DNA from 2 places in the Kitasatospora papulosa genome. Region 1 is predicted to be linked to the other one. Evidence: riboswitches for the same ligand, from Rfam matches in the RefSeq annotation. Region 1 holds a riboswitch; the other holds the start of a gene.
The links. Region 1 has a riboswitch for cobalamin ahead of OG362_RS10210 (ribonucleoside-diphosphate reductase subunit alpha). Riboswitches for the same ligand answer to the same signal wherever they lie in the genome.
Positions count from the first base shown of each region.

Region 2: another riboswitch for cobalamin. It lies ahead of OG362_RS24930 (cobalamin biosynthesis protein); the one in region 1 lies ahead of OG362_RS10210 (ribonucleoside-diphosphate reductase subunit alpha).

Region 1 is NZ_CP108452.1:2,464,986-2,469,178, reverse strand. Features, by position in the region: gene OG362_RS10210 (ribonucleoside-diphosphate reductase subunit alpha) at 1-2,158, opposite strand, end outside; cobalamin riboswitch at 2,298-2,421, opposite strand; gene OG362_RS10205 (GNAT family N-acetyltransferase) at 2,474-2,974, opposite strand; gene mctP (monocarboxylate uptake permease MctP) at 3,099-4,193, opposite strand, start outside.
Region 2 is NZ_CP108452.1:5,695,377-5,699,569, reverse strand. Features, by position in the region: gene OG362_RS24940 (inorganic phosphate transporter) at 178-1,428, shown strand; gene OG362_RS24935 (hypothetical protein) at 1,441-1,662, shown strand; cobalamin riboswitch at 1,816-1,943, shown strand; gene OG362_RS24930 (cobalamin biosynthesis protein) at 2,072-3,016, shown strand; gene OG362_RS24925 (cobyric acid synthase) at 3,013-4,193, shown strand, end outside.

The DNA.
Region 1 (4,193 bases):
TCAGCGACTGGCTCTGGTCGAGGAACGGCGTGCGTGCCGCCGCCATGTCGATCAGGCCGCGCTGCGGGATCTCCCACGCCGTGCGGTACAGCGCCCGCACGTCCTCGGGGATCCAGGCGAAGCCCTGCACGGAGCCGCTCGCCTCGCGGAGCGCCTCGCGGGTCCGGGCGTCCCAGACGCCGAGCTTCTTCAGCTCGTCCACCAGATAGGCGTTGACCTGGAGGAACTCGCCGCTGAGCGTCTCGCGCTTGAAAAGGTTGGAGACCTGCGGCTCGATGCACTCGTACACCCCGGCGATCGAGGCGATCGTCGCCGTCGGCGCGATGGCCAGCAGCAGCGAGTTGCGCATGCCGGTCCTCGCGACCCGGGCGCGCAGGGCGTCCCAGCGCTCCGGCCAGTGCAGCTCGGTGTCGTAGTGGTCCGGGTGCAGCACGCCCCGGGCGGCGCGGGTCTCGGACCACGCCGGCAGCGGGCCGGACCGCTCCGCGAGGTCGCAGGAGGCCTCGTAGGCGGCGAGCATGATGCGCTCGGAGATCTTCGTGGACAGCGCGCGGGCCTCGGGGGAGTCGAACGGCAGCCGCAGCTGGAAGAAGACGTCCTGGAGGCCCATCGCGCCCAGGCCCACCGGGCGCCAGCGGGCGTTGGACCGGCCGGCCTGCTCCGTCGGGTAGAAGTTGATGTCCACGACGCGGTCGAGGAAGGTCACCGCGGTGCGGACGGTGGCGTCCAGCCGCTCCCAGTCGATGGTGCCCTCCGCGACGAACGCGCCGAGGTTGACCGACCCGAGGTTGCAGACGGCCGTCTCGCCGTCGTCGGTGACCTCCAGGATCTCCGTGCAGAGGTTCGAGGAGTGCACGACCCGGCCCGGCTCGGCGGTCTGGTTGGCCGTGCGGTTGGAGGCGTCCTTGAACGTCATCCAGCCCTGGCCGGTCTGCGCGAGGGTGCGCATCATCCGGCCGTACAGCTCACGTGCCGGCAGGGTCCTGCGGGCCAGCCCCTTCGCCTCGGCCGCGCGGTAGGCCGCGTCGAACTCGTCCCCCCACAGGTCCACCAGTTCGGGCGCGTCGGCCGGGGAGAACAGCGACCACTGCGTGTCCGCGTCGACCCGGCGCATGAACTCGTCCGGGATCCAGTGCGCGAGGTTGAGGTTGTGCGTACGCCGCTGGTCCTCGCCGGTGTTGTCGCGCAGCTCCAGGAACTCCTCGATGTCCGCGTGCCAGGTCTCCAGGTAGACGGCGGCCGCACCCTTGCGCCGTCCTCCCTGGTTGACCGCCGCGACCGAGGCGTCGAGCGTCTTCAGGAACGGCACGATGCCGTTGGAGTGCCCGTTGGTCCCCCGGATGAGTGAACCCCGGGCGCGGATGCGGGAGTAGGAGAGCCCGATGCCGCCCGCGTGCTTGGAGAGCCGTGCCACCTGGTGGTAGCGGTCGTAGATCGAGTCGAGCTCGTCCATCGGCGAGTCCAGCAGGTAGCAGGACGACATCTGCGGATGACGGGTGCCGGAGTTGAACAGGGTGGGGGAGGAGGGCAGGTAGTCGAGCCGGTTCATCAGGCCGTACAGGGCGGCCACTTCCTCCAGGGCCCGCTCGGAGGTGTCCTCGGCCAGCCCGGCGGCGACGCGCAGCATGAAGTGCTGCGGGGTCTCGATGACCTGGCGGGTGAGCGGGTGCCGCAGCAGGTACCGGCTGTGCAGTGTCCGCAGCCCGAAGTAGCCGAAGCGGTCGTCCGCGCCGTCGGCGAGGGCCCGGTCGACCAGGGCGTCGAGTGCGGCGGCGTGCAGGGTGACGAACTCGGCCGTACGGTCCGCGATCAGGCCCTCGCGGTGCCCGACGGCGACCGAGGCCGAGAAGGAGACGGCGCCCTGTCCGGCGGCCTCGTCCGCGACGGCCCGGGTGAGGAGCCGGGCGGCGAGCCGCGAGTAGGACGGGTCCTCCGAGATCAGGCCGGCGGCGGCCTCGGTGGCCAGCGAGCGCAGTTCCGCCTCGTCCGACCGCGCGCTGCGGCCGCGCAGGGCGGCGGCGGCGACCCGTCCGGGGTCGGTGTCGGGGAGATCGGCGGTGAGGCCGGTCAGGGTCCGCAGCAGGGCGGTCCCGGGCGCGTCGGTCGTACGGCCTTCGGATTCCGCGGCTGAAACCGGGTCGGCTGGCGCGATGGTCACTGGGGCTATCCCTCGCTCGGCTCAGGGCCTGCGGGAGCGGGGCAGCCGGAACACAGGGAACCCGGGGGAGGGCAGCACGGTGCGCGCGGCGTCCACCGGCCCTCCGCGGGGCCCGGACGTCTCTGCGTCCGGTTCGGTCGAGCCGGACGCACTGTCGACAGGTCCTCGGACTCCGCGGTGCGCGTATACGCACCGATCACACCGTTGCGGGACAGTTCCGGATTCGCACCGGATTCCCCTGCGGCGACAGCGAGGTCGAGCATACATGTGGGGGCCGCCGATTGCGGCGGCCCCCACATGTAGTGTCGTGACGGGTCAGAGAGGGAGACGGAACGTCAGGAGGGTGAAGCCCGGCAGAGGGCTCCAGTCCCGCTCCGGCGTCCGTACGAAGCCCAGGCGGCGGTAGATCCGGTGGGCGGCCTCCATCGACGACCGGGTCGACAGGACGATCCCGGAGAGGCCGCCCGCGGCGCGTGCCCGGTCCACGCAGGCCCGCACCAGCGCCTCGCCCGCACCGCGCCCGCGCGCCGTCCCGGAGACGGCCAGCATCCGGAACTCGGCCTCGTCCGGGCCGGCGACGTCCGCCCACGGGCTGCCGGGCGCGACGTAGGTGACACCGCCCAGCAGCTCGCCCCCGGCGTCCACCGCGGCCAGCACCAGGGCCTCGGCGGCCCGTCGCCCGACGGCGCGGAGCTGCTCCAGGTAGGGGTCGCCGGTGCCGAAGTCCAGCAGTCCGTCACCGAGGTACGCCTGGGCCGTGATCTCGCCCAGGGCCTCGTACTCCTCGGCGCGCACAGGTCTGATCGTGACATCCATGCGCGACAGTCTGCCCCGGGCGCGGGGCCGGGCGCACGCTCTTTCCGGGGCGGCACCGGAACCCCGCGGCCTCCGCTCGAACGTCCCGGCGGGGGGATCCCCGCCGGGACGGACGGCGCGGGTCCTAGGCCCGTCGCACCGGCTCGTCGTCGCCCGGCGCACCCACCGTGGCCGGCGGGAGCTCGGTCTTGACGCCGGGGTCGCCGGCGTCCGCCGTGTAGTCGGACGGCGAGGTCTCGTCCACGCCGGCCGGGGCCTTCAGGGCGTTGAGCACGAAGGTCAGCACGACCACCACGACGATGTTCAGCACGATCGCGGTGAGACCGATGTAGCCGATCTCGCCGATGCCCGGGATCTCCTTCGAGGACCCGCCGAAGTGCTTCTGGGTCGGGCTGGCGACGCCGTACGCGGCCACCGTGCCGTAGAGCATGCCGACCGCCCAGCCGGCGATCAGGGCCCAGCGGTGGAACCACCGGGTGAACAGGCCGCCCACCAGGGCCGGCATCGTCTGGAGGATCCAGATACCGCCCAGCAGCTGGAAGTTGATCGCGACCGTCTTGTCCATGGTGAGGACGAAGGCCAGCGCACCGACCTTGACCAGCAGCGAGACCAGCTTGGAGACCTTGGTCTCCTGGGCCGGGGTGGCGTCCGGCCTGATGAAGTCCTTGTAGATGTTGCGGGTGAAGAGGTTCGCCGCGGCGATCGACATGATCGCGGCCGGCACGAGGGCGCCAATCCCGATCGCGGCGAAGGCCACGCCCGCGAACCAGTCGGGGAACATGTTCTCGAACAGCTGCGGGATCGCGAGCTGTCCGTTGTCCACCTTGATCCCGGCTGCGATCGCCATGAACCCGAGCAGGGCCAGCAGGCCCAGCATCAGCGAGTACAGCGGCAGGATCGTGGTGTTGCGCCGGATCACCTCACGGCTGCGGCTGGAGAGCGTCGCCGTGATCGAGTGGGGATACATGAAGAGCGCGAGCGCCGAACCCAGCGCCAGGGTGGCGTAGCCCCACTGGCCCATGTCGCCCGGGACGAGGCCCGCCACGGGCTTGCCCGCGGCCTCGTTCTTCGCCGAGAACGCCTCGCTCGCCTTGGCGAAGATGTCGTCGAACCCGCCGAGCTTGATCGGGATGTAGATGATCGCCACGGCGATGACCAGATAGATCAGGCCGTCCTTGACGAACGCGATGAGCGCGGGGGCGCGCAGGCCCGAGGAGTA
Region 2 (4,193 bases), 3.2 Mb from region 1:
CTACGCGTGGGGCCGGGCCCCGCACCGGCCGCGGGGGCCCGGCCCCACGCGTCGCGCACACAAGCGGAACCCGCCCACGCGCTTGGGGTCACCGTGCCGCCCTGCCCAGTTCATCTTCCGTTCACCCAGGTTGCTTACGTTCCCCGTGCCAATGACGTCGAACGATTGCCTGGGTAAATGGAACACATCACGCTGCTGCTTGCGATTGTTGTCGTAACAGCTCTCGTGTTCGATTTCACGAACGGTTTCCACGACACCGCCAACGCGATGGCCACCACCATCTCGACCGGCGCTCTCAAGCCCAAGACAGCGGTGGCCATGTCCGCCGTTCTCAACCTCGTCGGCGCGTTCCTGTCGGTGGAGGTCGCCAAGACGATCTCCGGCGGGATCATCAACGAGAACGGCCTCAGAACCGAGGTCATCTTCGCCGCGCTCGTCGGCGCGATCCTGTGGAATCTGCTGACCTGGCTGGTCGGCCTGCCCTCCAGTTCCTCCCACGCACTCTTCGGCGGCCTCATCGGCGCCGCGGTGATGTCGGCCGGCTGGTCCTCGATCAACGGCGGCACCGTCGTCACGAAGGTCCTGCTGCCCGCGATCGCCGCGCCCCTGGTGGCCGGAGTCGCCGCGCTGCTGGCCACAAAGCTGACGTACCGCCTCAACCGGAAGATCACCGACGAGGCCCAGCTCAAGTCCACGGCCAAGGGGTACCGCGCCGGCCAGATCGCCTCGGCCGGCCTGGTGTCGCTCGCCCACGGCACCAACGACGCGCAGAAGACCATGGGCATCATCACCCTGGCCCTGGTCACCGGCGGCGTCCTCGCCCCCGGTTCCAACCCGCCGGTCTGGGTCATCGCCTCCGCCGGTATCGCCATCGCCCTGGGCACCTACCTCGGCGGCTGGCGCATCATCCGCACCATGGGCAGCGGCCTCACCGACCTGCGTCCGCCGCAGGGCTTCGCGGCCCAGACGAGCGCGGCCACGGTCATCCTGGCCTCCTCGCACCTCGGCTTCTCCCTCTCGACCACCCAGTCCTGCTCGGGTGCCGTCATGGGCGCGGGCCTCGGACGCAAGGGGGGCGTGGTCCGCTGGTCCACCGCCACCCGGATGTTCGTCGCCTGGGGTCTGACGCTGCCGGCCGCCGGCCTGGTCGGCGCGGGAGCCGAGTTCCTGACCAAGCAGGGCCCCTGGGGCGTCGCGGTGGTCGCCGTCCTGCTCGTCGCCGGCTCCGGCGCCATCTGGCTGCTGTCACGCCGCAAGCCGGTCGACCACACCAATGTGAACGCGACCGGGGACGAGCCCGCGGGCGTCGTCACGACCGCCATCGCGGCCGTCAGCCCGCCGCCCGCCGGTCTGAACGTCCCGGACCTCAAGACCACCATCCACGCCCCGACGGCCGAGACCCCGGCCGACCGGCCGGCCACGGTGTAAGGACAGATCCGCATGAACATCGACTGGGCAGCTCTCGCGTCCGTCTTCGGCGTCAGCCTCGTGATCACCGTCGCGCTGGTCGGCCTCTTCACCCTCGGCATCACCGGTCTCGCCAAGCAGACGGCGACGGCGCAGGGCGGCGGTGGCGGCGTCCTGGCACGCACCGGCGCGTACGCCTGCTTCGCCCTGTGCGCGGCGGCGGTCGCCTACGGGATCTTCCTGATCGTCGTCTGACTCCTCGGGCGGGCGACCGCGTCGGGCCGGACACACTCCGTGTGTGTCCGGCCCGATGTGCGTCTGAGCACACCGAAGCCTCGCAGGTCAACGGCAGGTTGACGGACGTTCGCGGAGCGTGGTGGACTGCCGGAGCCATTCACGGCGACAGGAGAGGAAGCCGGTGCGAATCCGGCGCGGTCCCGCCACTGTCACCGGGGAGCAGCCTCCACACGGAATTCACGGTCCGCCACCGCGGACCGGAAGGCCGGAGGACTGCGGATCCGGGAGCCAGGAGACTCTCGTCGCCGGTCACGTCGAACCAGGGCGCGGACCCTGAGTGAGGACATACGCCATGTCGGGCTGCCCCGAGCCGGTCACCGCACCACCTGCCGAGAAGGCCCTCCGAGGCACGACGGCCGGCTGAGCGGTGCGAGCCGACCGCGTATTCGCGTACGGCGCCGCCGCGGGGCTGATCGGCGACCTGCTGCTCGGTGACCCCCGGCGGGGCCACCCCGTCGCCGCCTTCGGACGTGCCGCGACCCGTGCCGAGAACCTGCTGTGGCGCGACCACCGCGGCTGGGGCGTCCTGCACACGCTCGTCTGCGCCGGGGGCGCCACGGGCGCCGCCGCGCTGGCCGCGCGTGCCGTACGGAACCGTCCGGCCGCCGCCGTGGCGCTGACGGCCGCCGCCACCTGGTCCGTCGTCGGGGGCACGTCGCTGGGCCGCGAGGCGCGCGCCATCGGCGGGGCCCTGGCCGCCGGGGACATCGAGCTGGCCCGGGAGCGGCTGCCGCACCTGTGCGGCCGGGACCCCCAGGCGCTGGACGGGCCGGGCATCGCCCGCGCGGTGGTGGAGTCCGTCGCCGAGAACACCTCCGACGCCGTCGTGGGGGCCCTGGTGTGGGGTGCGCTCGGCGGGGTGCCGGGGCTGGTCGGCTTCCGGGCCGTCAACACGCTCGACGCGATGGTCGGGCACAAGTCGCCCCGACACCGGCGCTACGGCTGGGCCTCGGCCCGGCTCGACGACGTCGCCGGCTGGCCGGGGGCCCGGCTGACCGCGGCGCTCGCCGTCGCCGCCGGAGGCCGCCCCCGCGAGGCCGTCCGTGCCTGGCGGGCCGACGCGCACCGTCATCCCAGCCCCAACGCGGGCCCGGTGGAGGCGGCGTTCGCGGGAGCGCTCGGCGTGCGGCTCGGCGGCACCCTCGCCTACGGCGGACGGGTGGAGCACCGGCCGGTGCTCAACGGCGGGGCGGGCCGGGACGTACGGGTCACGGACATCGAACGGGCGGTGCGGCTGTCGCGCCGGGTGAGTGTGCTGGCCCTCGCCGTGTGCGCGGCGGGGCGGCTGGCCAGGGGACGGAGAGCCACATGAACGGCGGACTGCTGGTCGCCGGAACGACGTCGGACGCGGGCAAGAGCGTCGTCACGGCCGGGATCTGCCGGTGGCTGGTGCGCCGGGGGGTGAAGGTCGCGCCCTTCAAGGCGCAGAACATGTCGCTGAACTCGTTCGTCACCCGGGAGGGGGCGGAGATCGGCCGCGCCCAGGCGATGCAGGCGCAGGCCGCCCGGGTGGAGCCGTCGGCGCTGATGAACCCGGTGCTGCTCAAGCCCGGCGGTGACCGCTCCAGCCAGGTCGTCCTCATGGGCAGGCCGGTCGGCGAGATGAGTGCGCGCGGCTATCACGGGGGGCGGCAGGAGGCCCTCCTGGGGACGGTCACGGACTGCCTGGAGCAGCTGCGGGGTACCTATGACGCGGTGATCTGCGAGGGGGCGGGCAGTCCGGCCGAGATCAATCTGCGGCGTACGGACATCGTGAACATGGGCATCGCGCGGGCGGCGCGGTTCCCGGTGCTGGTGGTGGGCGACATCGACCGGGGCGGCGTGTTCGCCTCGTTCTTCGGCACGACGGCGCTGCTGAGCCCGGAGGACCAGTCGCTGGTCGCCGGATACCTCGTCAACAAGTTCCGCGGTGACGTGTCGCTGCTGGAACCCGGTCTGGACATGCTGCTCGGGCTCACGGGCCGGCGGACCTTCGGGGTGCTGCCGTACGCCCACGGTCTGGGCATCGACGAGGAGGACGGGCTGCGGGTGTCGATGCGCGGCGCCGTGCGGGAGTCGGTCGTCGCGCCGCCGCACGGCGAGGACGTCCTGCGGGTCGCGGTGTGCGCCGTGCCGCTGATGTCGAACTTCACCGACGTGGACGCGCTGGCGGCCGAGCCGGGCGTGGTGGTGCGGTTCGTGGACCGCGCGGAGGAGCTGGTCGACGCGGACCTGGTGATCGTGCCGGGGACGCGGGGCACCGTGAAGGCCCTGGCGTGGCTGCGGGAGCGCGGTCTGGCGGACGCCCTGCTGCGGCGGGCCGCCGAGGGGCGGCCGGTGCTGGGGATCTGCGGCGGGTTCCAGGTCCTGGGCGAGCACATCGAGGACGACGTGGAGTCGCGGGCCGGTCGCGTCGAGGGGCTCGGGCTGCTGCCGGTGCGGGTCCGCTTCGGCCGCGAGAAGGTGCTGGCCCGGCCGGTCGGGACGGCGCTGGGGGAACCGGTGGAGGG